Regions from separate parts of the Planococcus notacanthi genome, predicted to be linked through region 1. Evidence: riboswitches for the same ligand, from Rfam matches in the RefSeq annotation. Region 1 holds a riboswitch; the other holds the start of a gene.
What was found. A riboswitch is a leader RNA that binds a small molecule or an ion and turns the genes downstream of it on or off. The one in region 1 is predicted to bind S-adenosylmethionine.
Positions count from the first base shown of each region.

Region 1 (15,097 bases):
AGTTATTCCTAGTATGCACACTAAATTGAAGAAGCCAACTTCTGATGTAGAATTGCTAATGATGCCGAATAAGTAGAGTGGAGAACTATTGGAAAAAATGTCTTTGTAATTTAATGAAGCAGAGTTGTACGTGTTGTATAAAAGAGGTGAAAGGAATAAAAAGAATGTAAGCAAAGCTTCGATCACATTACTATGGATTCTTAAAAAATTAAGGAGAACTTTTACTGCTAATGAAATGATGAATGTTGTTGCGATAACTAGTAAAGGGAGGATCACAACAAGAAGAAGACTGGATAATAGTACGAACCAGAAGTCGGGAAGAATGAACATATGCAACAAGATGCCAGCAAAAACGGCTATTGCAGCAACGAGTAAATAAAGGATCAGGAGTTTGATTACATTAAATAGCTTGGCTTGCCACAATGGCATGGGCAGGCTGAAAATAAGTTCAGTATCTGAAGAAAAAATCAATTTTTTAAGGCCGCTTAAGATGGTCCAGAACCCCAAGGCCCAAAACAAAATGGACGAAAGAATCGGAAAAAACAACATGGATTCTTCGCGGATGTACAAATCAAAGGCGATATAGACAATATAGCCAATGGCCATGACAACAGCGGCACAATAGCCCGCCAACGTAAGAACAGCATGCTTTCGGTCGTCCTGATTAGTGGATGATCCCAATCTGTAAAACTGAAAATCATTTGCTAAGCTATACTTTTGCAATTGGATGAGCTTACTCATGTGCTGTGATGCCCCTGAATTTTTCACTTAAGCTACTTTCGGACAATAGATTGATCATCGTATCATTGACGACCACTTCGCCGTTGTGGATCATGACCACTTTGTTGCAGAGCTTTTCCGCTACTTCTAAAACATGAGTCGAATACAACACAATGGATCCTTCAGCTGCCCGTTTCTTCATTTCTTCCTGTAAAAAATAAGTGGCGTTCGGATCCAATCCGACAAAGGGTTCATCCAATATGATCAGTTTTGGATTGTGCATAAGGATGGAAATGAGCACCAGTCTTTGTTTCATGCCATGCGAATAGGTAGAAATCAACTCATGGATAGCACTGCCGAAATTGAGCTTTTTCAGCAAAGTGTTCAATTGCTCGTTTATCGTCGCGTTATCAATTTGATAAATGCTTCCAATGAGTTCCAAGTACGAATACCCCGTCATGTTTCCGTAGAGTACAGGAGTGTCGGGCGAATATCCGACGATCTGTTTAAATTCTTGTGGGTTTTTCTTTATACTCACGCCATCTAATTCAATATCTCCTTGATCGAAGCCATGAATGCCCACGATGGATTTTATGGAAGTCGTTTTTCCTGCCCCGTTCATGCCGATGAAAGCGCAAATATCGCCTTTAACCAAATCTAAGGTTAAGTTCTTAATGCCTTTTTCAGATCCTTTGTATAACTTGGTCAAGTTGTTAATCGATAACATTTGAACCAGCCTCCTTCAATTATGCCTTTTTCAGATTCCTACTGGCCCATGAGAGATTCAGTGAAATGAATGCCAAACAAGTTGCAATACTGAAGTAATTCAAGTCGTGGACCGACAGCAACTGGTTCTCCGCCAGATTTAAGATGCCGCCTGGGGATAGCTGGAACAAGAGGTGGTTGAACCCCTTGATCAGAATAAAGAAAATAGAAGCAGCGATTGTTGTGACGGCGATCAGGATGGGGCTCTTCACAAAGGTACTGATCAAGATGGCAAGACTCACGACGAAAAGGATCCACAAACTGTACAACAGCAGAAACAGCACAAAGTTTGAAAAAGAGAAAGAACCGAATAAGAAGATGGTGTAAACATAGGAAACGACTGCCCCTATGGAGATGCTGAACATGCTGATTATCCAATGGCCAGCCAGCTTTGACACTAGGTAGGAGCGCAGTGAAACAGGGCGGGTCAATATGAAATTTTGCATACCGCTATTGCGGTCGGCTGCAATCAGCCCCATTAAGCTAATAATCAGGATGATGAGTCCGATTTGATTGAATTGGCCGGAAATGGTGGACAGTAGAACTTCAGCAGAACTTGGTACCGGCCGGTTCGGATCGATGGTGATGCCATCTGCGCCGCCAACATTTTCAAGTATAACGTCCATGTATTTAGTGATCAGCGGTTGAGTAAGGCCCAAAATCACGAAAAACAGCGTTAACCAGATGAACTTAAATTCTTTTGCGGCTTCTACTAGTTCAGTGTGCGTTAATGTATAAAAGTTTGTCATGTGTCCGACACCATCTCCAGGAAAATTTCTTCTATCCCTCTTTCATAAAACTCAATGGACGTAATATCCATTTCTTTTGCAGCGAAGTCGTTTACGACTTTATTTAAATGCAATTCTTTAGCTCCTGTTAAAAGAAAGGTGTTCGGTGATAGGCATTCAACGCCTTCAACCTCAGAGCTTTTCAAAGCTTCACTTGTTTTTGGGACATTCCCCATCTTCACAAGGATTTGTTTACGCTCTGTTTTCTGAAAATCGTCATTTATGTTTCCGACAATCCTTCCATTTTTAATGATGATAAACCGGTCGCAAAATTCGCTGGCGTCATCCAATATATGGGTCGAAATGATGACGGTCGTCCGCTTCTTTAAGCGAGCAATCAATTTTTTTACTTCATTCCGGCCGATCGGATCCAACGCAGAAACCGGTTCATCCAAAATCAGCAGCAGCGGCTGGTGCAAAATGGCCTGGGCGATCCCTAGCCGCTGCTTCATGCCGCCGGATAATTGTTCCACTTTGTAATGTCCCTTTTCCTCAAGCCCGACTTCTTTTAAAACCGCTGAAATATTCCCCTGTAAAAACTCCTTATCCAAGCCCGACAATTTTCCGAAGAAAAAGAGCGATTCTTCACAGGTCATCCACGGCTTGAAGTCCGTCTGCTGGGACAAATAGCCAATGCTTTTCTTGTGCTGCACGATGGGTGTGGAATTGAACGTGATGGCTCCTTGTTCATGTTGCAGAATGCCGGTCATGCATTTAATGAGCGTCGTTTTTCCGGCTCCGTTCGGTCCCAACAAGCCCACACACTCGCCTTCGGCAATTGAGAAGGTGACATCGCTTAAAATTTTTCTTTTTTTGATGGTCTTATGAAGCTTCTCGACTGTAATCATTTCGGATCATTCTCCTTCCAATCACTAAATACAGTATCGGTCCGAGCAATTGGAGCAATAGAATGATGACCAGCCAAATATAGGGGGAGACAATCAGCACTTTTCTTTTGTACCAATCATAGAGTGCAACTCCAATCAGTAATAAGTTGAAGAAAATAATTGGCAAGGCAAAAGGCAAAATCTGTGGCCAGTCAATTTCCAGTAGAGCAGACATATCTGTATTCATCTGAATCACTCCTTCAATTATCATTATCAATAATGATAATTGAAAAGTCAACCATATTATTGTATTTTAGATACAGACTCAAAATACATTAAAGAGTAATATCATTTTTTATTGTAAGAAAATCCTGATATAAATGGTGACAAGAAGTTGGTAATCCCGAAGAAAGTCTATATAACAGCTCACTATCATGAATAAAAAGGGGATTGAAATAGATGGAATTTGATTTATTTAAAAACCAGGTCAGGTTTAAAATCGCTTTGGAATTAATAGATGTCGATGAAGGATACTCGATTATGCAACTGAATAAACTATTGAAAGAAGTATCGCAAGCAACATTATACAGACATGTGAACTCAATGGTTGATGACGATTTATTGAAAGTCGTTGGTATAAATCGAATTGGAAAAGTTGAAGAAAAGCTGTATGCGCTGAATACCCAAGCCTATAAGATCAGTGAAGAAGATTGGCAGTCTGCAACATACAGCGATAAAATAAAATTTGTAACTTACTTTTTTATGTATATTCTTCAGAACTACAAAGACTATCATGAGAACAGAGTTGGCGAAGGTACTCAAGATCAAGCGACATTTTCCTTAGTGAAATTGAACTTAACAGATAACTCATTCGAAGATTTTCAGTCGGAGTTAAGTACGTTAATGGAAAAATACTATAATAGAAAAGAAGATAAAGATGGAACAGATCGTACGATTTCGATGGTGATTATTCCGTAATTTCTCTTCTTTGAGAAGAAAATGTGCTTTAATTAATTTTGTTTACATATGAGAGGTTTATCGGAAGCTGCCATTCATTCTATATATGATTTAAAGAACCCATCAACCTTCACATGAAGGATTGATGGGTTCTTTGAAATAATACGAAATATAAAGTTCTAAATTGATGCAAGTTATCTCTTAAAGTGACAGTTCAATTATCCTGGAATCATAAGACTGGCCAGAGTCAGTCAAAATCTTTTTTCTCCCATTCGTCTTCAGGGATTTCCAAGTCTTCGCCGGAAAAGCGCTCTTCCTGAAACGGGTCGCCGTTCATGTGGAAACCGTTCTGCTCCCAAAAGCCCGGCTGGTTTTCATCGATGAATTCGATGCCTCGGACCCATTTGACACTTTTCCAAAAATACAGATGGGGTACGATAAAACGCAGCGGGTAACCATGCTTGGCGGTCAACGGTTCGCCGTCAAGTGAATGGGCAAGCAGCACGTCTTCCCGGTCCAAATCGGATAATGCGACATTGGTGATGTAATCGTAGTCACCGTGAAGCATCACATAGCCGCTTTTCGGCGTTACGCCCAATTCTTTTATCAGGTCAATAAAACGGACGCCGGTAAAGGTATTGTCGAAGCGGGACCAGCGTGTCACACAATGGATGTCGCGTGTTATTGTCGTTTGCGGCAATTTCAGCAGATCTTCATAATGCAGCGTGATTTCCTTATCAACCTGGCCGAAGATTTTCAATGTCCAAGTGGCCATATCGTAAACCGGCACCTCGCCTTCGTGCAGGACAGGAAAGCGCTCGGTCAACACCTGTCCAGGCGGCAGGCGTTCAACCAGAGAAGGATCCACTACAGGGACCCGCGTACGTTTGATTCGTTCGGCTTTGCTCAGCTTCATGTGATCACTCCTTAAAATAAATAAAACTCTTCCACTGAAAAAGGGAAGAGTTGGGTCTGCTGGTGAAATTCTCTTCCTCATCTTTCAGAACATCGTGGTTCTGTTGGATTTGGCACCATTCCAGTTTGTGAACTGGCGGTTGCCGGGCGTCATCGGGCCATTCCCTCTGCCTCTCTTGATAAGGATAAAGCGTATTTAATTTCTGGTATGACTTATTTTACCGAAACCGCTTATTTCCTGCAAGATTATTCGGAAAATAATTCAGCTTCTCTCCGGCTGGCGTTATACTGATAGTACGTGGAGAATCACGTGCATAGCAAGCGTCACTTTTTGTTTATAAGGAGTCCTGCAAAATGAAAAAAATGATCGGCATTATAGGAATGGCCGTACTGTTGAGCGGCTGCACCAACACAACAGCAGAAAACGGCGATGAGCTGCTTGTTTCAACAGCTTCAAGCCTGACAGAAGTGATGAAAAAAATGGAAGAGGAATTTCATCAATTGGAGCCGGATATCGAGCTGTCATTCAATTATGGATCATCGAGCAAGCTGCGAAGCCAAATTGAACAAGGCGCACCGGCAGATTTATTTTTATCGGCCAGTGAAAAGGATATGGAGCAGCTGGAATCCGAGCAACTGGTGAAAGCCGAAACTGTGGTGCCTTTTGCTGAAAATCGCCTGGTGCTTGCTTCCTTAGAGGAATTTCCGAAAACTGCAGATTTTACAGAAACAGTGATGACTGCAGAAGAAACCATTGCGATCGGGGAGCCGGACAGCGTACCGGTTGGAAATTTCACAAAGCAGGCGCTGGACAGCCAAGGGTTATGGCAGCCGCTTGAAGGGCGCCTTATCTATGCAAAAGATGCACGGCAAGTGGTGACGTATATCGAAAGCGGAAATGCCGGACTTGGCATCGTCTATTCCTCGGATGCGGTTATTTCCCAGGAAATAAAAGGGGCGCTCGAAGTGCCGGGGCAAGAAAATCCTGTCGTCTATCCGGGAGCCGTTGTAGCAGATTCACAAAAGCAGCAGGCCGCTTTGGCTTTTCTGGATTTTGTAGCGGGTCCCAAAGGACAGGCCATCCTCGAACAATACGGCTTCTTGCCGGCAAATGAGGCAACGCCATGATGCCGTATGATTTGTCGCCGCTTTGGCTGTCGCTGAAAGTTGCGGTTATTTCCACTCTATTTGTGTTTTTGGCTAGCTTGGCGCTTGCACGGTTGATGAGCAGACGTGAATTTTTCGGCAAAAGCCTTGTGGAAGCGTTGATTTTGCTGCCTTTGGTCTTGCCGCCGACTGTCATCGGCTTCGGCTTGATCGTCTTGTTCGGCGTCAATGGGCCGCTTGGGATTCTGCTTGAACAATGGTTTGGGTTTCGCGTGGTCTTTACCTGGATCGGGGCAGCGATCGCTTCATTCGTCGTGTCACTGCCGCTGATGTATCAAAGCGTTATGGCTGCTTTTGATAAAGTGGATCCGCGCTGGGAGAATGTGGCGCGGACGATGGGCGTATCCGAATGGCGGATTTTCCGGACCATCACCTTTCCGCTTGCCTGGTCAGGTATTTTGGCAGGTTTGATTTTGGCATTTGCCCGTGGCATCGGTGAATTCGGAGCCACATTGATGATTGCGGGTTACATTCCGGGCGTTACAGAGACCGTGCCGCTAGCGATTTACTTCGCTTATGAAGCAGGGGATATGGAAAAAGCCCTGTTTTGGGTGCTGATCATTTCGTCGCTTGGAGTAGCTGCCATCACATGGGTCAATTATTGGCGAAAAAAGAATGCTGTACGTATTGGAAGGGAGTAAGCGGATGCTGAAAGTGGATTTTCAAAAACAATTGGATCATTTCAATTTGGAGATGCAATTCGAATTGGATAAAGAAATTCTGGCATTGGTCGGCTCTTCCGGTTCGGGCAAAACAACTTTATTGAACTGTCTGGCAGGCATTGTCCATCCGGATAACGGAACGATTCTGTTAAACGGCCGGCATTTTTACAAGGACGGGCAAAAGCCGTTGAAAATCCAAAAGAGGAAAATCGGTTATTTATTTCAGGATTATGCGCTGTTTCCGCATCTCACTGCCGAACAAAATATTCTCTATGCACAGCCCGGAAGAACGGATGTACCGCATATCACCGAACTGACCAAAATTCTTGGCATTACTGGGCTTCTTGGAAAATATCCGCACCAGATTTCAGGAGGCGAAAAACAGCGTGTTGCGTTGACGCGGGCATTGGCTGCACAGCCGGATATCCTGTTGCTGGACGAGCCGTTTTCGGCTTTGGATGATGCCAATCGAGACCGTTGCCAAGAGGAGTTACTGCGGATTCATGAACAATGGCAAATCCCCATCATTTTTGTGACACATCGGATTGCGGATGCTGAAAAATTGGCAGACCGCATCATCCGGGTCGAGAAAGGGCAAATGGCTGAAGAAGCTGTGGTTTGATGTCTGCTTCAGTTTGAGAAAAGCCATGGTACAGTGATAGTAACGAGTAAACCGTTTGGGTCGCCAAGCGGATGGAAAAGGGGGAACCAATGTGGATGAACGCTATTCAAGACAGGTCTTATTCAAACCGCTCGGCCAAACCGGCCAGCACAAGCTGGAGTTCTCGACGGTCACGATCGTCGGCTGTGGCGCTTTAGGTTCCGCCATTGCTGAAACACTGACACGCGCGGGCATCGGGACCATCCACTTGGTCGACCGGGATTATGTTGAGTTGTCGAATCTGCAGCGCCAACAGCTTTTCACCGAAACAGATGCCCGGCAGATGCTGCCAAAAGTCGCAGCCGCCGAGCAAAGGCTGAAAGCGATTCGCAGCGATCTTCAGTTGTTCACGTATTTGGAACATCTGGATGCAGCAGGGATGGAGAAGCTGGCGGCTGTCAGCGACTTGATCCTGGATGCCACCGATAATTTTGAAACCCGCTTGTTGATCAACGATGCTTCTGTGAAGTTCGGCGTGCCGTGGATCTACGGCGCCTGTGTCGGAAGTTCAGGAGTGGTTTTTCCATTCATACCGGGAGAAAGCTCTTGTTTCCGTTGCCTGTTGCCGGTGCTTCCTGCAATCAATGAAACCTGTGATACGGTCGGCATCATCTCGCCGGCTGTCCAAGTGACGGCGGCGCTTCAATGTACGGAAGCCTTGAAATGGCTAAGCGGCAACCGCGTGGCAATGCGGAAAAAGATCCATCATTTCAATCTTTGGGACAACAGCCAGTTGGATATCGGCGTGTCGCGCATCAAAGATCCCTCCTGCAAAACCTGCGGACCGGATGCCGTCTTCCCGTCACTCAATGAAACAGGTGCGAGTTCCTATGCCGTTCTATGCGGCAGGGACGCGGTGCAGATTCTGCCCGATCCGAACCGTCCCATCACATTAGACGATGCTGAAAAAGTCGGTGCCCGTTTGGAAGCTGAAGTAAAACGGACACCTTATTTCGTCGAATTGAAGGTCTTCAATCACCGAATGGTGCTGTTCGGGAATGGCCGGTTGCTGATACACGGAGTCCATAATGTGGCAGCCGGCCGGAAATTGTATCATCAAGTCTTCGGCTAAACAAAGGGGGAAGTTAAATGTCAGAATCATTCAAAGGGGATCATCAGGTTCGTGTCGCGGTACTGACGATCAGTGATACACGGACAAAAGAAACGGATACCGGAGGCCAGCTCGTGCAGCGGCTTGCCCGAAATGAAGGGCTGGAACTTGTGGGTTACGATGTCGTGGAAGATGACATCGCGTCTATTCGCGTCAGCCTGTCGGAATGGCTGGAGAATGAGGAAGTGGATGTAATTATTACAACGGGAGGGACAGGAATCGCCAAACGCGATGTCACGCTCGAGGCGGTCAAACCGTTTTTCGAAAAGGAAATTGACGGCTTCGGTGAGCTCTTCCGTTACGTCAGTTTTTTAGAGGACATCGGCACAAAAGCGCTGTTAAGCCGTGCTGCAGCGGGTATTGCCAACGACAAAGCCATTTTTGTCCTGCCAGGTTCCCGTGGAGCTGTAAAATTGGCGATGGAACGATTGATCTTGCCGGAAATCCAGCATATCCGCTCCGAATTGACCAAGCATCAGCAATTGGACCGTTAAGTGGTTGACGTGTGTTAAAATCACTCATCTATAAAATGTGAAGCCTCCGGATTTGTCAGTGTATGACAAGTCCGGAGGCTTTTTTTACGTTTGGGATAGCCCAGCTGCTTACCATGTGGCAAGTTGGCTGCTTTCAGTAAATCAAATCCAGTCAACTACGCTCGTAGTCGCCTGATTTTCCGCCGGTTTTCTGGAGCAGCATGGTCGGTCCGATGACCATGTCCTTACCGGCTGCTTTGCACATATCGTAGATGGTTAAAGCAGCAGCTGATGCGGCCGTGAGAGCTTCCATTTCGACGCCGGTTGGCCCTTTTGTTTTGACTTCGGCAGTTAACAGCACTTCAAAATGATTGGCGTCTTCATCGACGTTCCATTGAAATTCAATATCGACACCGCTCAGCGCCAAAGGATGGCACATCGGAATGATTTGCGCAGTATTTTTGGCAGCCATGATGCCGGCAACTTGTGCCACGGCAAAGACATCGCCTTTTTTATTGGTGCCTTCTTTGATCTGCTGGTAAATTGCTTTATTCAGCAGTACCGAAGTGGTGGCACGGGCTGTACGGACACTGTCCTGTTTGTCAGAGACATCGACCATTTTGGCGCGGCCCTGGGCATTGAAATGAGTTAGTTCAGACAAAGAAATCATCCTTTCGTTATTGAATGATTTCAGTATAGCACGGCTGGTGGAAGCCGCTAATGAGCCTAATAAAACAAATAAAAAGAATCTTTCTCTAAGATAAAAGGAATAATCTCTGTGGCTGTTACAGAGATTATTATGACGACTTTTCACTCCTTCAAAAACTGTAGCACTTCTTCGCCGGTTTCCTCAGGAGCCTCTTCTGCAAGATAATGTCCGCAATCGATGCCGCGCCCTTTGACGTCATCCGCCCAGTCTCTCCAAACATCCAGCACCTCGTACCACTTCGGTAATGCTCCTTTCTCGCCCCACAGGACGAGGACGGGACAGATGATTTTATTTGTTCCCCGGTCGGCTTCGTCCAGTTCATAATCGACGGTGGCACCGGCGCGGTAATCCTCGCACATGGCGTGGATTGTTCCAGGATTTTGGATGCCCCGCCAATATTCGGCAAGCGCCTCGGGACGAAATAGGTGGCGTGTGCCTTGGAAGTAAAAGTTATGAGGATTTGCCTCGATGATCCGTTCTGGAAAGTCAAAAGGCTGGGCAAGGAAAAACCAATGCCAATAGCCTATAGCGAATTCTTTATCCGCTCTTCTAAAGGCTTCTCCGGTTGGAATGATGTCCATGACTACAAGCTTTTCCACCGCATCAGGAAAGTCCAGCGCTAAACGGTAGGCGCATCGGGCTCCCCGGTCATGGCCAATGACTGAGAAACGGGAAAAGCCGAGCTGTTTCATGACGGCTACTTGGTCTCTGGCCATCGCCCGTTTGGAATAAGTTGAATGATCAGGAGAAGAGGCAGGCTTGGAACTGTCACCATATCCCCGCAAATCCGGCATTATCACGGTATAATCCTTTGCCAGCCGTGGCGCAAGCAGATGCCACATTACATGGGTTTGCGGATGTCCGTGGAGCAGAAGCAGTGGAGGGCCAGCTCCTCCATAACACACATAAATCTCCGTTTCGCCAGTGTTAATTGTCGCGGTCTGAAAATTTTCAAGCAACATAGCTTCTCTCCTTTCTTTTTAATACTCCCATTTCCCTCAAAAAGACTTTCCGAACCCCTCTGAAAATACGTTTTCGTTATGGTGAAAGGGGTAGTTAGTAAGCAAACAAAGCGAATTTATTTTCCAGACAGGGGGAGAGGAAGTGGGCCGAAAAAAGGATCGGCAAGGATTGACTGTAGTTGTCACTGGAGCTTCGAGCGGTTTTGGCAAGGGCATTGCCGAGCAGTTGGCAGCGGATGGCGCCAATGTGGTGCTGGCGGCCAGGCGGACCGGCTTGATTGAGGAACTTGCAGCAGAGCTTGGCGACCGCGCATTGGCTGTAACGACGGATGTCAGCAAGCAAGAGGAAGTGGCCAGGCTGATGGCTGCGGCGGAATCCCGTTTCGGCAAGGTGGATGTCTGGATCAATAATGCGGGGCTTGGCATCATGGGATCGTTCACGGACGTTCCGCTGGATGACATGCTGCGGCTAGTGGACATTAACTTGAAAGGCATGGTTTATGGCAGCCATTGCGCCCTTCGCCACTTTAAAGAGAACAGATCTGGAACTCTGATTAATATGTCTTCTTTTATCAGCAGCGTGCCGCTGCCGTTCGGCGCTGTCTATTGTGCAACAAAATATGGCATTGCAGGACTGACTGCAGGCCTGCATCTGGAAATGGAGATGGAAGGGTGGAAAGATATCCATGTTTGTATGGTACATCCGTGGGTTACCGACACACCCTGGCCTGAGCATTCCGGAAACTACAGCGGCCACGAAATTACATTGGGGCCGGTCGATGCTCCAGAAACTGTGATTGCCGCTGTTATTGACCTGATTGACCGGCCGCAGGAAAGTGTGGAAATCGGCATCAAATCAAAAGCCGCCATTGTGTCCAAGCAGATGATGCCCCACATTACGGAGAAATTGAATGGCGCTTTATTGCTGGAGATGCTGAAGGCGGCGCCGATCGCCAAAAACACTTCGGGCAGCATCCATTCACCTCGGCCGGAAGGGATAGCGGTCTCCGGAAATATGCGGAACCGATTGAAGCAACAGCTTCGAAAAGGAAAGCAACACTGAAGCCAGTTTTATGGATAGGAGGAATAGACATGGCAACTGAAATAAAACGTGCAGGACTGACGGTCGTCATAACGGGCACCTCGAGCGGCATCGGCAAAGGCGTGGCGCAGCAACTGGCAGCACAAGGAGCCAATGTTGTAGTAGCGGCACGCCGCACCAAGGGAATTGAAGCGCTGGCGGAATCCTGCGGTCCGAATGCCATTGCCGTGACGGCGGATGTCAGCAGGGAAGAAGATATCGCTAAGCTGTACGAAGCAGCGGTGGATGCGTTCAGCAAAATCGACGTCTGGATCAATAACGCAGGCATTGGAACATATGGTTCATTCACGGATACGCCGCTAAAGGATTTGAATCGGACGGTGGAAATCAATTTTCTTGGCACTATTTATGGCAGCCACTATGCCTTGAAACAATTCAAGAAACAAGGGTATGGAACGCTGATCAACGTTTCCTCTTTCGCCAGCAAAACGCCACTTCCTTTTGGCGCCGCTTACACAGGCAGCAAATACGGCATTTCAGGATTAAGCAATGGCTTGCATCAGGAGATGAGAATGGATGGCTTTGACGATATTCATATCTGTTCAGTGGATCCATGGGTAACCGATACCCCTTGGACAAAGCATGCGGGCAATTACAGCGGCCATGAAATTCTTGTCGGACCGGCAGATGATCCGCAAAAAGTGGTGGATACCATCATCGGGCTCATTGATAATCCGAAAAAATCAGTGGAAATTGGCGCTAAATCCAAAGGTATTGCGATTGCCGGTTCGCTGATGCCGAAAACGACTAAAGGATCGACCGGACGCACTCTATTTAATATGATCCAGGAAGCCCCTCCTGCTCCGCCCACATCCGGCAGCCTATACGAATCCAGTCCTGAAGGGACAAGCGTATCAGGTGATTTGCGTGAGCGGCTGAAAACCAAAACATGACTGAATGCAGAACTGAGGAGGAATGAAAATGGCAAAAAAGAAATCCCATGAAGGGGTGACCGTGGTCATCACCGGTGCTTCCAGTGGATTTGGAAAAGGTGTCGCAAGGGAACTGGCTGCACAAGGCGCCAATGTCGTGCTTGCCGCACGCCGGGTGGGCCTGCTTGAAAAGCTGGCAGAAGAACTGGGGCCGAATGCGGTTGCGGTGAGGACAGATGTCAGCCTGGAAGAGGAAGTGGCGCATCTCTTCGAAACAGCGTTGGCACATTTTGGGAAAATTGATGTGTGGATCAACAATGCCGGAGTCGGCGCAATTGGTCCGTTCACTGAAATCCCAGTCAAAGACTTGGCGCGGGTGGTCGATGTCAATGTCAAAGGCACCATCAATGGCAGCCACTTTGCCTTACGCCATTTCAAAGAAATGAAACGGGGCATCCTCATTAATATCGGTTCCATCACAAGCGAAATCGCTTTTCCTTATTACACCGGATACAGTGCCAGCAAGCATGCTGTGCTGGGGCTCAGTGCCGCGTTGAATGAAGAAGTGAAACTGGAAGGTTTTGATGATATCCATGTCTGTACTGTCCTGCCATGGGCGACTGATACACCCTGGTTTGAACATACGGGAAATTACACAGGGCATGCCGCTGAAATGAAGCCGATGGATGACCCGGAAATCGTCATTGAGGCAATCATTAGCTTGATCGATAAGCCGCAGGAAACTGTGGCAGTCGGTGCGAAATCCAAAGCGTCGGCCGTTTCCAGCCATATTCTGCCGGGTGCTACTGAAAAAATGAACGCGAAATTTGTCCAAAAAGTGATTGAAGATGCACCGCCGGCCGGCCCGACCAACGGCAGCCTTTATATTCCAATGGAAAAAGGAACGGAAGTGGAAGGCGGAATCCGGGAGCGGATGAAACGGGAATAAGAGATAGGCTTAAATGAAAGAAGATCCACTCACCAGAGGGATCTTCTTTTTTTGCATCAGTAAAAATCTGGTTTTTTAATTATTAATGGAGATTTGTTCTATCATTTACATTATTCTTCCAGTATATTTGAATAAAGGAAGAACAATAAGACAAAGGTGGAGACAGAATTGAATGATGTTGAAAAATATGAAAAGCTAAACCCGTTTACGGCCATTTGGACCCGGCCTCGTGCTGCAGTGCGCCATGTAATTGAAGAAAAATCGTCCGGATTCATTTTCCTGTTGATCGTCCTTGCAGGGTTTGCTGCCGGCCTGCTCAGCAGCCTGGATTCAGAACAATTCCTGCCGGTCGGGGGAATGATCCTGATTGCTCTTTTCTTCGGACCAATTGGCGTGGTGGTAAGCACGGTCATCGGCGCCGGTATCTATTTGCTGATCGGCAAGCTGTTTAAAGGGAAAGGCACCTACACGGAAATGTTCCGGGCAATTCTGACCGGGCTGATTCCACAGATCTGGCTTATTCCGATAATCCTTTTATGGATGCTGCTGTTGCCGGAAACCTATTTCCTGCAAGCAGATGACATGCTGCTCGCTGAACCTGATTTTCTTTCGCTGGTCTTCCTGATCATCCTTGGGGTCATCTCTGCTTGGACTTTCTTTGTCCAATGCAAGGCGGTTGCAGAAGCACACAGGTTTTCTGCCTGGAAAGGCTTTTTCGTCATCATGATTCCGACAGTTCTGGTTATCGGTGTAATTATCGGGCTGATCGCATTATTCTTTACGATGCTTCTTCCTGCAGTGGGTGGAGCCAATTAATTAAATTGACCGTAAAAAAATAAGGCAGCCATGAGGGCTGCCTTATTTTTTTTATGGTTTTTCGGTTTTATGGACTGTGCCGTTTTCTTCAATGTCCGCCGTCTCCCGGCGCACGGTTTCATTGATGACCTGGACGTCCTTGACTTTGCGCTTGCCGATGACGATTTCTTCACGGACCACTTTCTTTTTGCCGATGTCCAGACGCTCTTCAGAAAGGGGGATGTAGATGGCGTCTCCTTTTTCATAAGCTTCTTTTGGAGACAGCACCTGCTCGTCTTCTGCGGCTTCTGTACCTTCAGAAACTGGTCGCCGGTCAATGACGATTTCTTCACGCTCTACCGGTACTTGGATTTCTTTGTCTTCTTCCACCAATTGCTTTTGGACTTGCACTTCGCCAGTCTGCACACGTTCTTTTTCAACATTCAAGCGTTCTTCGTGCAGCGCGAGTTTTTGCTCCTCGCCAGGATGGCCATCTTTTGAATCAGCTGGTATGGTTCTTTCCGGTTCAATAACTGGCAGGCTGTCCGTATATAAAAGCAGCTTTCCAGCTTCCACCTGCTGGAAATAGTAATCAGTTTCGTCTGCGTCCAAACCCATGCGGTTGAAGGCATCTTTCGTAATATCTTCGCCGGATAAAAAAG
Region 1 covers NZ_JASDCQ010000002.1:360,631-375,727, forward strand. The annotation lists gene QMA01_RS09285 (hypothetical protein) at 1-741, opposite strand, end outside; gene QMA01_RS09290 (ABC transporter ATP-binding protein) at 734-1,447, opposite strand; gene QMA01_RS09295 (ABC transporter permease) at 1,467-2,234, opposite strand; gene QMA01_RS09300 (ABC transporter ATP-binding protein) at 2,231-3,121, opposite strand; gene QMA01_RS09305 (PLDc N-terminal domain-containing protein) at 3,096-3,347, opposite strand; gene QMA01_RS09310 (helix-turn-helix domain-containing protein) at 3,560-4,078, shown strand; gene QMA01_RS09315 (sulfite oxidase-like oxidoreductase) at 4,305-4,967, opposite strand; SAM riboswitch class I at 5,048-5,158, opposite strand; gene modA (molybdate ABC transporter substrate-binding protein) at 5,327-6,100, shown strand; gene modB (molybdate ABC transporter permease subunit) at 6,097-6,780, shown strand; gene QMA01_RS09330 (ATP-binding cassette domain-containing protein) at 6,785-7,423, shown strand; gene QMA01_RS09335 (ThiF family adenylyltransferase) at 7,515-8,534, shown strand; gene QMA01_RS09340 (MogA/MoaB family molybdenum cofactor biosynthesis protein) at 8,552-9,067, shown strand; gene moaC (cyclic pyranopterin monophosphate synthase MoaC) at 9,219-9,707, opposite strand; gene QMA01_RS09350 (alpha/beta fold hydrolase) at 9,857-10,717, opposite strand; gene QMA01_RS09355 (SDR family NAD(P)-dependent oxidoreductase) at 10,860-11,780, shown strand; gene QMA01_RS09360 (SDR family NAD(P)-dependent oxidoreductase) at 11,810-12,712, shown strand; gene QMA01_RS09365 (SDR family NAD(P)-dependent oxidoreductase) at 12,741-13,640, shown strand; gene QMA01_RS09370 (Yip1 family protein) at 13,809-14,456, shown strand; gene QMA01_RS09375 (YsnF/AvaK domain-containing protein) at 14,508-15,097, opposite strand, start outside.

Region 2 (15,097 bases), on a different contig from region 1:
TCTTCTTCGAGTTTATTAAAGACTTCAATATAGCGGGTGCCGCCCTGTTCTGTTTCTGTGGGCGCTTCATCCCCATCAAGAATATCAGCGAGGGGCCGTGCATCGGGTTCGATGATGACAGAATCAAAATCTTCCATCAATCCTTGAAGTTCGCTATAGTTTTCGATATCTTTATCTTTTTTCACTTCTTGAAACAGCCGGTCCGACTCTTCCTGAGTCAATTCGACGTAACCGACTGTGATGCGCTGCTTTTCCATCGTAAAACCTCCTGTGGCGTAATTATTCGTTTAACCTTCCATACCCTTAAGAAGAAAATGCCTAAACCTGCAGCAGCCATCCGCTGGAAGAGGCTCTGTTTTTCCGCTATGATAATAGCAATAGAAAAAAATTGAGAAACCGGAGTTGATCACCTTGCGTGTAGCCATATTTGATTTTGACGGAACTTTGTATTCGAAGGAAACTTTCCAGCTGATGATGGACCATTTGAAAAATCATCCTGAGCACAGCAAACGCTACCGCCAATTTTACCGGGCCATCATGCCTCCCTATATCGGCCATAAACTGAAAATCTATCCCGAACGGAAAATGCGCGAACGTTCTGTCCAAGCCTATCTGTCTGCGCTCGAAACTTTCACGAAAGTTGAGCTGGAACAGTATTTCGGCGAAATTGCAGACCGAATGCACGGCGATATGAATCCGAACGTCGTTGAGCGTTTGAAAAACCATGTAGCCAACAACGATTACGTCATGCTGGTATCGGGAGCCTTTACACCGCTTCTGCATGCGGTCACAAAACAATTGCCGATCAAGACCATCATTGGAACAGAAATCCTTTATAAAGACAACGTCCTGGATCACCGGACACCCATTTCACATATCCAGGGCCCTCTAAAGACAGCCAAAATCAAAGAAGCACTCGAAGGCCAGGACATTGATTGGGCCAATAGCTACGCATACGGCGACAGTCATTCAGACTTGCCCGTGCTTGAACTTGTAGGCCATCCGGTAGCCGTCCAACCCGAAGAAAGACTGCGGACAGTTGCTGCCAAGCGCAATTGGGAAATCATCTAATCAGAAGAAGGGGCTGTTCCATAAGTCTCTAAAATAAAACAGCCGGAGAGAAAGAAAGCCTTTTTCTCCGGCTGTTTTTTGATGGGGGAATACGTTTTCTGAGAACAGCTGGCTGATGGGAATGGAGGCGGCGACTCCAGCGGGAACAGCGCGAGCTGGAGCCACTGGACTGAGCGCAGCGAGGGAAGCGGCAGAAGCCGTGCCCTCGGAACGCGTCCGCCGCACTGGACATCAGCCGGGTCTTTTGGGACAGCCCCTTTTTATGCTTCTTCCAACGCTTCGATACAAATCCGAACGCCTCTCAATAAATCCTCATGTGACCAGCTCGGAATGCGGCCATGCTGAATTGCCAATTCATGCGAAGCCGGTATATGGATAAATCCTGTTTTCATCTCTGGTTTAGTAGTTTTCGCATAATGCAATCCTTCATACATGACATTATTGCATAGATATGCACCCGCCGTATTGGAGATCGTTGCAGGCAAACCATTAGCAAGCAGGCTGTCGACCATTTTCCGGATGGGCAACGCGGACAGATATGCCGGCTCTCCTTCTTCGCGAATCGGTTCATCGATGGGTTTATTGCCTTCATTGTCAGCAGCCCCGTCTTTGACGTTGATCGCAATCCGTTCCGGCGTAATCTTATAGCGCCCCGCTGCAAGGCCAAGAGAAATTACCGCATCCGGATTTTCCTCCGCGACGAAATCAAGCAGCATTTTTCCAGACGCATTGAAGTCCACCGGCATAATCTTCCCGATAATTTCATAGTCCCCAATTAAATCACCGTCCAGCTCTTCTACTATTTTCATCGTTGGATTGACCGTAAAATCCAGGAATGGTTCAAACCCGGTCAAAAGCAATTTTCTCATTTTATCGCCTCCTCCCTGTTATTATACGCAACCCATTTCCCTTTTCCCACGAGTGCCCACTGAGGAATTCTAGTGAGCCGGCCTTTGTCCTTTTAAATTTCTGAAAAAATAAACTTTTCCCACTCTCATAAAAAAACTTCTCAAAAACAGAATGATGTGTTAAAATTCATTTTAATGAATAAACATACATCACTTAGGGGGAACTATCCATGATTAAGAAAAAATCACTGATCGCTTTGTTCGCATCATCTGCCTTACTGCTTGGAGCATGCGGAAGCGACAGCTCGAGCGAAGGCTCATCAGAAGAAAAAAAGGTTTTGGAGATGGGCACATCCGCTGAATTCGCACCTTTTGAATCGCGCAATCCCGAAGGTGAAATTGTCGGCTTCGATATCGATCTAGCCAACCACATCGCAGATGAATTGGGATATGAACTTAAAATTACCGATATGAAATTCGATGGCCTTATCGGTGCTTTGCAGAATGACCGCGTCGATATGGTGATTGCCGGCATGTCTGCTACAGAGTCTCGTAGAGAAAATGTTGATTTCTCTACAGAATATAACCACTCGGGCGAAATGTTCGTCACGCTAAAAGATTCAGAATTGACTACACTTGAATCATTGGAAGGAAAAAGTGTAGGCGTCCAGCTTGGCACTATCCAAGAAGAAGGTGCGAAAAGCATCATTGCAGACGAAGGCATCAACTTTGAATTGAAAGCACTGGATGATTCCGGCGCTTTGATCCAGGAAATCCTATCTGGCCGCATCGACGCTGCATATATGGATAAACAAGTGGCGCTGGGCTATATCGAAGCACAGGATTTAGGAGCTTTCGATGACCCGACAACGGCTTCTCCGGGCATGGCTGTCGCTTTCCCGAAAGGCAGTGACCTTGTTGAAGACGTGAATGGTGTACTTGCCGAAATGGAAGAAAGCGGCGAGCTGGAAGAACTGAAGAAAGAATGGCTGACTGACGAAGAGTAAACTTTCCTTTAGAAATGAGTTGTAATAGATGAACCTGGATTTCTCACAAATAGTTCCTTATATCCCGTTTATGCTGGAAGGGATATGGGCTACCTTAAAATTCGTATTTTTCGCCATCATTCTGGGGTCAATCCTCGGAACCATATTGGCATTGTTCAAAATTGGCAGCATCATCCCCTTAAGATGGTTTGCTGATGCTTATACATCTATATTTCGCGGGACACCGCTGATTCTGCAATTGATGATCATCTATTATTCCACTCCCCAGTTGACGGGCTATGATATTTCTGCATTCCTGTCCGCCATACTGGCGTTCGGACTAAATTCATCTGCTTACATTTCCGAAATCATTCGTGCTGGAATCCAGGCGGTCGACAAAGGCCAGATGGAAGCAGCACAAGCGTTAGGCGTTCCCTACCGGGCCATGATGAAAGACATCATTTTGCCGCAGGCACTCAAAAATATTCTGCCGGCTCTGATGAACGAATTCATTACTTTAACAAAAGAATCCGCCATCGTCTCGACCATCGGTTATCTCGATCTCATGAGACGCGCACAAGTTGTTGGATCTGATTTGTTTCGCAACTTTGAACCGCTGTTATTTGTCGGCCTCATTTACTGGTGCATGGTCATGGGCTTGACGATGATCGGCAGAGTTTTCGAACGGAGGCTGAAACAAAGTGATTAACGTCCAGAATCTGTATAAGAAATTTGGCACCAATGAAGTGCTAAGCGATATTTCCACTACTATCAGCAAAGGTGAAGTCGTATCGATCATCGGCCCTTCCGGTTCAGGAAAGTCGACGTTCCTGCGCTGTCTGAACCTGCTTGAAGTTCCCACTTCCGGGTCCATCGACATCAATGGCAAGAACCTGACATCTTCTAAAAAGAACATCCATAAAATCCGCCAGCAAATCGGCATGGTGTTTCAGCATTTTCATTTATTCCCTCATTTGACGGTTCTTGAAAACCTGACGTACGCACCGATGAAAGCCAAAGGCATTAAAAAAGCAGAAGCTGAAATGAAAGCCCGTCTTCTATTGGAACGTGTTGGACTATCGGAAAAAGAGACAGCCTATCCGAACAGCTTATCAGGGGGGCAGAAACAGCGTGTTGCGATTGCGCGGGCTTTGGCAATGGAACCTGAACTGATGCTGTTTGATGAACCGACTTCAGCACTTGATCCGGAAATGGTCAAAGAAGTTTTGGATGTTATGAAAGATTTAGCGAAATCCGGCATGACGATGGTCGTCGTGACACATGAAATGGGTTTTGCACGTGAAGTGGCAGACCGTGTCCTGTTTTTGGATCATGGCGTACTAGTTGAAGAAGGCCAGCCTAATGAGTTCTTCAGCCATCCAAAAACGGAACGTGCCAAAGATTTCCTCGATAAGGTATTGTAAGAGGCGTCCCCTGGGGCGTCTTTTTTTGATTCTCATACATCTGAGTATCCTTGTTTGTTCATGCGATGCTCAAATATCACCGGTTTTCTTGCTGTTGCCACATGTTATAATCAAAACTGGCAAACTTGCAGAAAACCGAGGTGAAGATTGTGTTTAGAAAGATCATTATTTTAATGGGTGTAGTATTTTTCATGTCGCTGATCGTCTTTACAGCCGTCATGTTCTTAAAAAATGAAGTCGAAATTCATTCTGAAAACAATGTATCGGTCACTATTGAAAAACCGACTTTTATTACGCTGAGCGAACCCGAAGTAACTGAAAGCGGCACTGACCTTACACAGGTCTACCAGATGACCTTGCTCGGCCTGAACGTCGGCACGTATACATTGGTCGACCGGTCGCTTAATAATGGCTCTTCCATCATTTTCGAAGAAATCAAAAATACCGGGTGGGTCCCTTATACAGTATCGATGAATGTCAATAATTTGGAGGATGCCGATTTTAAATCTTGGAATCCCAAATCCACTACACGGCTTGACGAAACAATATATGGTCCAGATCCAACGTCCAATCCTTATGGCGTCTTCACAAACGGAAGCAGCGAAATTCTAATCGGCAATGTCTATGTTTCCCGCAGACTGCAATTAGGCAACGGCGACTGGGTACAGGAACTGCGCCACGAAATTGCAGAGTTTACAGTTGAAGAAGGCAAACTGTCAAAAAATCTCTGGTTGCCGCCTCAGCATTCAAGCCAAACATGGCTGATGGCTGCTCAGGAACCGTTATTCGAAACGGATGAAGCAGAAGACGAATGGATCGAGTTTTCTCTGGAGAACCGCCTGTCCCAGTTGAATTGGCTGACGCCGGAAGGCCCTTACGTCAAACTCGAATTGACGGATGATCCGCGAACAGAACTCGCATATGGCAATCTGCCTAAACGCACAGCCGATTTGACTTCTCTTGAGTGGAATGAAACTGCACCTTCCCTGTTCTTTGAATCAATGATCTTAAATGCAGAAATCAATCAACAATAATAGCCAAAAACCGTTAAAGCCCTTGCTTTAACGGTTTTTATTTTCCGGACCCTTTTTGCTAAGGCTTGCAAACAGTTCCCTTCCAATTAAGCAGAATAGTCTGTATAATAGAAGTGAGATAGGAATCCACCTTCATGGCGATAAGGCTGCTGAATAGTAAAGAAGGAGGTTGATCATAATGGAACGCAAAGTACTTGATCCACGAGAAGTTGAACTTCGGTTAGATGAGGATTTCAATGCGGTTCTGAATATGATTGGCGAAGGTGCACCTGATTATGCAGCCTATGATGAAGAGGAGTTTCCAAAAGAACGGCAGCGTGAAGAAGACAAGGCGAAAGAACTTCACTGACGCCGGCTCAGCATCTCTCCAATCTGGAGAGATGCTTTTTCATGCAAAAAATCCCGTTCATAGGAACGGGATTTTCTTTAGTTCATCATTTCTGCCAAGTAATCGTAAGAACGCAGGCGATCTTCCTGATGGAAAATCGGTGAGTTGACGATCACTTCGTTAGCTCTTGTTTTTTGGATGAAATTTTTCAGTTTTTGTTTGACGACATCCGGTGTACCGACAATCATCGATTCAGAATCCAATTTCTCACGGAAAATAGCAATTTCCCGATCTGTCCAAACTTCTTCCAAATCATCAATCGGTGCCTGGAACGTCGTCGGTTCCCCTCTCATCAGTGAGAACATTTGCTGCTGGGAAGAAGTTGCGAGCCATTCAGCGCGCTCCTGTGTCTCTGCAGCAATAACATTGACGCCCAGCATTGCATAAGGCGATGCCAAAGCAGGAGAAGGCTTGAAATTTTGATGATACAACTGCAAAGCCTGCATCATATAATCCGGCGCAAAATGGCTGGCGAAAGAAAACGGCAAGCCTTTAAGTGCTGCAAGTTGTGCACTGAATCCGCTCGATCCCAATAGCCAAAGCGGTATTTTCAAATTGGTGCCCGGATAAGCCCGAACACGGCCAACCGGATTTTCCGAGAAGTAATTTTCCAACTCCGCAACCTGTTGAGGAAAATCATCCCCGCTGCTCTGCAAAGTACGTCGCAGCGCATAGGCAGTCGCCTGGTCACTCCCCGGTGCACGGCCCAGACCCAAGTCAATGCGCCCTGGATAAAGAGTTTCCAATGTACCAAACTGTTCTGCAATAACAAGTGGCGCATGGTTTGGCAGCATGATGCCGCCTGAGCCCACTCGAATGGATTCCGTTGCCCCAGCGATGTGGCCAATAAGAACCGACGTCGCAGAACTTCCGATGCCTGGCATATTATGGTGCTCCGCCAGCCAATAACGATTGAATCCCAACTTCTCCACATGCTGCGCCAATTCCACGCTGTTCTTGAACGCTTGTGCAGTTTCAGCACCTTCGTTGATCGGTGCCAAATCAAGCACAGCCAACGGTATATTTTCGAATTTCTTAATTCCCATTCTATCTCCACTCCTATCCATTCCATTGTATCGATGTTTCACAAAAACTTCCTTTTTTCTGCTCAGAACAAGAAAAGCGCAAGCGATCAAAAGATGAAGCTAACCTAAGTGCGCGACTTCCTGTCGCAACGGTTAGCTGACCCGCTTCCTGCGGGCCTCCGACGGGCATAAGACAAGCTGGCGAAGCGGCGTGTTTTTGCCGCATAGTCAGATGGGCTTATGACCCTAGGACCTGGGCGCTGAAGCTGGACACTAGAAAAGCGGAAGCGTTAATTTAAAAAAACAAAAAAGCGAAGCTATCCGCTTCGCTTTTCACAACATATTCTATATAAGTAAATTCCGTGAAGCCAAGACCATCTGCAAAGAAGAAACAAAATGCAGGTCCAGCCCCGTTTGGAGATGATGGAGCTGTTGGGCATGCTGTGGGTTGATTCCGGTGATGATGCCCTCAATGCCCATCACTTTAAAGGTCTGCATTAACGACTTCAAATAATCGGCGCCATCCTGTTCCAACTTCTCCATAGCAGTCAAATCCATGATGACGGTTTCGGCGCCATTTTCATAAACTTGATTCAGGATATGAAAACGGATCACTTCAATCTTGTGGGGGTCCAAATCGCCGAATAGCGGAATCAGCACGTGCTTTTTGCCGAGGTCGATACAAGGGGCAGACAACTCCCGAACCTGTTGAAGCAGCTCCTCCGTCCGTTCCTTTTCAAGAAGCAGGTCATAGTCGGTTTCCTGCAGGCGCCGGCGAAGGCTCAACAACTGGTTGGTGATCTCCATGAGCCGGTTATCTTTCGGCACAAGGACGATGTTCAAACTAAAATCACTGATCCATTTGCTGTAGACATCTCCAAGGAACAGTTCGCCGGTTTTTGAAATGAAATTCAACTCAAGTGGTCTCGCCGATTCACTACTCAGCAAAAAACTTAATGCTTTTTGCCGGCTTCCTTCATCGACAAAATCTAGAAAATCGGAACAGCTGCCGACTAATTTCTCTGCCTCTTCAGATGACTCCACGATTGCCAGTTTATTATTCAATTTAAAAGCAGGCAGCGGCCATTCATCCAAATGAGATATCGAATTCATTGTCAGGTTCCTTTCCGGTTTGGATCCAATTTTTCAGCTGATCCAACTCTTTTACAATCAAGACGCCTTCAGATTCTGAAGCTGGCCAATTCGCCATGGCCACCGCCCGTCCTCCAAGGATGACTGATGGTTTGAAATCAAGCGCTCTGAAAGCTTCTGTGTATTTCTTCAATACAGGCAGACGGTATACCAAAGCCGCTGACAATGCGATGGCATCCGGTTTCCAGCGGTTAGCTGTTTCAATGGCGGCACCGAGCGGCAAATTCGGTCCGAGGTATCGAACTTCCCAACCGTTTTCTTTGAATAACGAAGCCACCATTTTCAAGCCGATATAATGGTCTTCCCCTTCAGGTCCGAGGACCATCACTTTCTTTTGCTCAGGAGTTTGTTCCCCTTTACGCATTTCTGTCACTGACACCACATAATCGCAAATGGCCGTTGCTAAATGCTCATCAGCCACTGTAATGATATTCTTTTCCCATAATTCCCCTATCCAATACATGGCAGGCGTCAATATATGCTGGTAAAGCTCATTTTTTGTATGGTTTTGCAAATAGGCTTGAACTGTATGCAAAGCCTGCTTTTCATTGCCGGCCAAAAATAACTCGGCCAACTCTTTAGATTGATTATTCATGTCAGCCTCCTTTACTCTATGAAGGTTTCAACACCGCAATGGCACTTTGCAAACAACCTGACATAAAGACTTCTTCCTCTTGTTCTGTATTCCCCGGAAGGATCTGCAGTAAGCGGTCAAAATTATCGATGATCAAGGCTCTTTCAACATTCCGGCTTGTCAAAACAGTTTCCAGCCAAATGGCGTAATCAATAAATACCTGTTCATCCTTGAGGGAAAACGCAGTCTCCAAATGATCCAGGTGGTGATGGTTATCTTTTTCTGTATGCTCAAAACCGCGCTCTCCAAAACGCTCCCAAAGTGTCGGGTATGCAGCATATATGCTTTTTGCCGTTTCAGAAGCAATTTTATTTTTTACGTCGTTCTTCATTCTGCCACCACTTCGTACTGCCGAACAACGGGGATAATTCCCGCTAATTCCTGGTCCGGGTAATTTTTCTCAAGATCATGAATCTCCTTGAATTCCTGGCTTCTCACCCACGCCATATAAGATGCTTTCGTATGCCATTCCATATGGACCGTCAATTCATTTTTCTTTTTGGTGTTTTGGATCAATCTAAATAAATGAAAGCCTTCCGCCCGATCGACGCGGCGTGAACGCTTTTGGTAAATCCCGATAACTTCCTCGGTTTTTTCAGGCGGAACAACTACCGTCGAAGTGACAATATACATTTGCTTTCTCCTTTATACACAAAATTTCCTCCATAAATTATAACACTTCGATATACGAATTAAAAGAATACCGCGGTTCTGTAGTGATGAGCCCTGATTCTTTAACTGATAGCAAATTATTCTACTTACTGATGCGACATCCGATCTGACATGGATGTACAAGGCTCTATCTACAATTTCCGCTTACTGTTTTCTTTCTATTTTAACTATTTAAAATTCGCCCTTGCTTTCCATGGCTAAATGATTTAAGATTAGAAACATCGTAATAGATACAACATAAACTTAATAAGATATTTCTTATCTAGAGAGACGGAGGGATTTGGCCCTGTGAAGTCTCAGCAACCAGTCTGACGAAGACACGGTGCTAATTCCAATAGGCTGCGCCTAAAAGATGAGAAGAATGCGTTTCTAGACAGGGGCTTTCTTCTTTCATTGAAGAAAAGCCCCTGTTTTATTGTTGGGAGGATGAGTGGAATGACAAAAAACAGCTTGGAAACTTTATTGGTTCAATTAGGCAATCGCAGCGATTCAACTACAGGAGCTGTGAATCCGCCCATATATTTATCGACGGCTTATGAACATGAAGGACTTGGCAAATCGACGGGCTATGATTACACACGAACCAAAAACCCGACACGCGCTGTCCTTGAAGAAGGCTTTGCGGAACTCGAAGGCGCCGATGCCGGATTTGCCTGCAGCTCGGGAATGGCGGCTATCCAATTGGTCTTGTCCCTCTTCCGTCCTGGCGACGAATTGTTGGTTCCGGAAGATATATATGGTGGAACATACCGCCTGCTTGACCACTTTGCTTCCGCCTATAACATTCATCCCACCTATGCCGAATTTAAGAACGTTGAAGATACAGAAGAAAAAATAACATCGAATACACGGGCATTGTTCATTGAAACGCCGACCAATCCACTCATGCAGGAAATTGATCTTGTTGCCTATGCAGCTTTAGCGAAAAAGCATGACCTGCTGCTGATTGTCGACAACACGTTCTTGACCCCCTATCTCCAGCAGCCGATTGCACTCGGAGCGGATATAGTCATCCACAGCGCCACAAAGTACATCGGCGGCCACAACGATGTACTCGCTGGTTTGGTTGTCGCAAAAGGCGAAAGCATTTGTGAAAGGCTTTCAACATTCCATAACTCGGTCGGCGCCGTACTGTCGCCTTTCGATTCCTGGTTGTTGATACGCGGATTGAAGACTTTGCCATTACGCATGCGCCAACATGAAGCCAATGCCAAAACCATTGCGGAATTCCTGTTGCAGCAATCAGTTGTTTCTGATGTGCTCTACCCGGGAAAAGGCGGCATGTTATCCTTCCGCCTGCAGGACGAAGAAGGGGTTGGCCCTTTTCTTGAAAACATTAAACTCATTACATTTGCCGAGAGTTTAGGCGGCGTCGAAAGCTTCATCACTTATCCGGCTACCCAAACCCATGCAGATATTCCATTTGAAGAACGTACCCGGCGCGGCGTTTGCAACCGGCTATTGCGCTTCTCAGTTGGCGTCGAACTCGCTGAAGATTTAATTGCCGATTTGACACAGGCATTTTCGAAATTGAAGAAGGAGGTTGTTGAATATGACTGATCGCATCGAAACCAAGTTTATTCATTCTACCGGAGTTGACCCATTAACCGGAGCTGTCAACGTACCGATTTATTTATCTTCCACATTCCATCAGAAAAGCCTGGATTCATTTGGCCCATTTGATTACAGCCGTTCCGGGAATCCGACACGTCTGGCATTAGAGGAAACCATCGCAAAATTGGAAGGCGGCAAGCGCGGCTTTGCCTTTTCTTCCGGGATGGCTGCTATCTCTTCCGCATTTATGCTGTTGTCTTCTGGCGACCATGTCCTGGTATCAGAAGATGTCTACGGCGGAACTTACCGCTTCATCACAGAAGTGCTGGATAAATTCAATATCGAATACACATTCGTCAACATGACCGATTTGAATGAAATGGCTAATGCCATTCAGCCGAATACAAAAGTCGTCTACTTGGAAACACCATCCAATCCGACTATGAATATTACGGATATCGAAATCGCAGCAAAACTGGCGAAAGCCAATGGCTGTCTGACATTCGTCGACAATACCTTCATGACGCCGCTCTATCAAAATCCGTTGGAACTTGGCGCAGACATCGTTCTTCACAGCGCAACAAAATTCCTTTCCGGGCACAGCGATGTGGTTGCGGGCCTTGCGGTTACAAAAGATGAAGAACTCGGCAATCGCCTAGGTTTTATTCAAAATACCTTCGGTTCGGTCTTGGGGGCACAGGATTCTTACCTGTTGATCCAAGGAATCAAAACTTTAGGAGCACGCCTTGGCCAGTCATCGGAATCAGCACGGACAATTGCCGAATACCTGCACAACCATCCATTGATCGAAGAAGTATACTATCCAGGGTTTTCATTCCATCCGGGCAATCCGATTCACGAACGCCAGGCAAAAAGCGCGGGAGCTGTGCTCTCTTTCCGCCTAGCTGATAAAAAGTCAGCACGCGTCTTTGTGGAGCATCTGCGTATTCCAGTGTTTGCCGTCAGCCTTGGCGCTGTCGAGTCGATTTTATCGTACCCTGCAACGATGTCACACGGCTCTATGCCTGCAGAGGAACGTGAAAAACGCGGAATCACTGACGGCTTGCTGCGCTATTCCGTCGGCTTGGAACATCCGGATGATTTGGTACAGGATCTTAGCCAAGCATTGGCTCAAGTAGCACGCCGCAACGGGTTAAGCATTGCTAACTGAAAAAATACTATTAGAGAAAGAAGGAATACAGACATGACAACGACTCAAACGATTACTGCCCCATTCAAGGCCGATCACGTAGGAAGCCTGCTGCGTCCGGCTTCCTTACATAAAGCAAGAGAAGATTTCAAAGCCGGGACGATTTCGGCACAAGAGCTGCGGGAAATCGAAACGAAAGAAATCCAACATATTGTCGAGAAACAAATCGAGGTCGGATTAAAAGCCGTTACAGACGGCGAGTTTAGACGTACTTGGTGGCATCTGGATTTCATGGAACATATCAATGGCTTTGAAGGCTATGTGCCGGAATCAGGTTACCAGTTTGCCGGTGAAGAAACAGAGCGCTATGATGTCCGGAATATCGGGGAGATTTCATTTGATCCTGATCACCCGTTCATCCAGGATTTCCTTGAATTGAAAGACATTGTTGACGGCAGAGCTGTTCCAAAATTAACGATTCCGAGCCCCAACCAATTCTTTAATGCGGGAATTCGCAATGCTGCAATTTATCCGGACATTGAAGAATACGCACAAGCCATTATTCAAGTTTACCGCGATGCGTTTCAGGCCTTCTACAAAGCAGGTGTCCGTTACCTGCAAATTGACGACGTTTATATTGCCGGCCTTTCTTCACCGGAAATCCCTTTCAGTGAAGGTGACCACTCCCGCGATTACTTGATCGATCTGGCATTGCGCGTAACCAATAGAGCGTTGGAAGGAAAACCTGAAGATCTGACAGTGACGACTCATCTATGCCGCGGAAATTACAAATCGAAGTGGGCTTTTGAAGGCAGCTATGCTTTGATTGCTCCGACAATTTTCGCAAATGAAAATGTGGACGGATTCTTCCTCGAATACGACGATGACCGTTCCGGCTCCTTTAAGCCGCTTGAACACATTCCTGCCGGTGGCGCAAAAGTCGTTCTGGGCGTCTTTACCTCAAAAAACGGCGAACTGGAAGACAAAGAATCCATCAAAGCCCGCGTTGCAGAGGCTGCCGAGTTTGTGCCGCTTGAGCAATTGTGCATCAGCCCGCAATGCGGTTTCGCTTCTACACACCACGGCAACGAATTGACAGAACAACAGCAATGGGACAAATTGAAATACATCGTGGAAGTATCTGAAGAGATTTTCGGATAAGATCTTATGAAGCAGCCCTTTGCCGCGCGGCAAAGGGCTTTTTCTGTCTTCTAATAAGCGCGTTACGGGTTGTGAACGTTCAAATGAATTTGTAGTCGTTCATCCAAATTCTGCACAAAAAAACTCATTCGCTGGAATAAAAGCGAATGAGTTTCTTCTATTATATAGTGCATTATTCTCCGGCTGCCGATAAGCTTGCTGTCTTTTGCTGCAGATCATCCGTTTCAATTGTTTTCCGGGCAACGCCTGTTTCGATTGCCGCTTTAGCAACCGCGGCTGCAACCGCTGAAGCCACACGCAAATCAAATGGTTTCGGTATGACATACTCTTCATGCAGCTCGTGCGTCTCCAACAAGCCGGCTATTGCTTCTACAGCAGCGATTTTCATTGCATCGTTGATATCCGTAGCCAAAACATCCAACGCCCCTCTAAAGAGCCCTGGGAAGGCTAATACGTTATTGACCTGGTTCGGGAAGTCGGAACGCCCTGTTCCAACAACTCTTGCTCCAGCCTGTTTAGCCAAATGCGGAAGGATTTCAGGATTAGGGTTGGCCATTGCAAAGATGATGGCATCATTGTTCATGGTTTCCACCATTTCCTGAGTCAATGCGCCTTCTGCAGAAACACCGATAAAAACGTCCGCTCCTTGAATCACATCTGCCAATAAACCTTCTTTGCGTTCATAATTGCTCATTTCAGCCACTTCTTCTTTAAATGGATTCATGCCGTTTTTGCGCCCTTTAAAAATGGCACCTTTTGTGTCGCACATGATCACATGCCCGAAACCGAATTTGCTCAGCAATTTCACGATCGCAATTCCAGCCGCTCCTGCACCGTTCACCACAATTCGGGTTTCCGGAACGTCTTTGCCGACCAATTTCAATGCATTGATCAAGCCAGCCAAGGTGACGATCGCGGTACCGTGCTGATCATCATGAAACACAGGAATGCCCATTTCCTTTTTCAGGCGCTCTTCCACTACAAAACAAGTAGGGGCTGAAATATCTTCAAGATTGACGCCGCCGAAACCTGGTTCAAGCAACTTCACTGTTTGGATGATGGTTTCTGCATCTGTTGTATCCAGACAGATCGGAAATGCGTCCACACCGGCAAACTCTTTGAACAATATAGCTTTCCCTTCCATGACAGGCAATGCTGCAAGCGGCCCTATATTGCCAAGTCCCAGAACTGCTGTGCCGTCTGTAACCACTGCGACCATATTGCTTTTCATGGTATAGTCATGAACTTTTGCTGGATCTGCCGCGATCTCCCGACAAGGTTCAGCAACTCCTGGAGAATAAGCGAGGCTCAGGTCCCTTTCGTTTTCCACTGCCACTTTCGACCGAATCTCCAATTTCCCTTGATGCGTCCGATGCAATTGCAACGAGTCGTTTTTCAGTTTAGACATATGCCTCATCTCCCTTTGTTCATAATTGTTTATTATAAAGAGTATTTGAATAATTGAAAGAGTTTTCGGACAATTCTTATATTTTTCAGACTTTAGGCGGATAAAGCAATAAAGCCCTATTTCCTTTTTCAATAGTATTCTTATCTCCCTGTAAGCGCTAACACTCCAGTAGCAGCAACTGCTCGGATTTCCAATACCCTATAGCAGAAAAGTACTTAGCCTTTTTGATGATTTTCTCCAACCCTGCCCCAATCAGGAGACAAATACATCATTTGCAGGGCCTTTTCAATCCCCAACTTTAACCTACCCGTTTTTGCGCAAAAAAAGCCTGCCCTTTCTCAGGGCAGGCAGTCAAAAATATGAAGCTTTACGATAAATGAAATGAATCGTCATAGAGCGGTTTCATATGCAGATCATATTCTTTTTTTACATCTTCAATGTCGTAAATGTTTCCAGGGTTCCCAGGACGGTTCATCTCTTTTACTTGCTCATGGACAAGGTCGGCAAAATATTTCCCACAAGCCACATCATTCGGATACTTCGCTTTCACCTTGGCAACCAGTTCTTCGTTCAGCATTTGATTGAACGCA
Region 2 covers NZ_JASDCQ010000001.1:218,601-233,697, reverse strand. The annotation lists gene QMA01_RS01005 (hypothetical protein) at 1-257, opposite strand, end outside; gene QMA01_RS01000 (HAD family hydrolase) at 412-1,071, shown strand; gene pcp (pyroglutamyl-peptidase I) at 1,332-1,940, opposite strand; gene QMA01_RS00990 (transporter substrate-binding domain-containing protein) at 2,150-2,926, shown strand; gene QMA01_RS00985 (amino acid ABC transporter permease) at 2,955-3,614, shown strand; gene QMA01_RS00980 (amino acid ABC transporter ATP-binding protein) at 3,607-4,329, shown strand; gene QMA01_RS00975 (hypothetical protein) at 4,479-5,363, shown strand; gene QMA01_RS00970 (hypothetical protein) at 5,542-5,712, shown strand; gene QMA01_RS00965 (LLM class flavin-dependent oxidoreductase) at 5,790-6,797, opposite strand; gene QMA01_RS00960 (STAS domain-containing protein) at 7,122-7,889, opposite strand; gene QMA01_RS00955 (cobalamin B12-binding domain-containing protein) at 7,864-8,523, opposite strand; gene QMA01_RS00950 (hypothetical protein) at 8,540-8,893, opposite strand; gene QMA01_RS00945 (antibiotic biosynthesis monooxygenase family protein) at 8,890-9,195, opposite strand; SAM riboswitch class I at 9,490-9,593, shown strand; gene QMA01_RS00940 (methionine biosynthesis PLP-dependent protein) at 9,670-10,794, shown strand; gene metC (cystathionine beta-lyase) at 10,787-11,959, shown strand; gene QMA01_RS00930 (5-methyltetrahydropteroyltriglutamate--homocysteine S-methyltransferase) at 11,993-13,099, shown strand; gene QMA01_RS00925 (NAD(P)-dependent malic enzyme) at 13,272-14,507, opposite strand; gene QMA01_RS00920 (hypothetical protein) at 14,875-15,097, opposite strand, start outside.
Region 2: another riboswitch for S-adenosylmethionine. It lies ahead of QMA01_RS00940 (methionine biosynthesis PLP-dependent protein); the one in region 1 lies ahead of QMA01_RS09315 (sulfite oxidase-like oxidoreductase).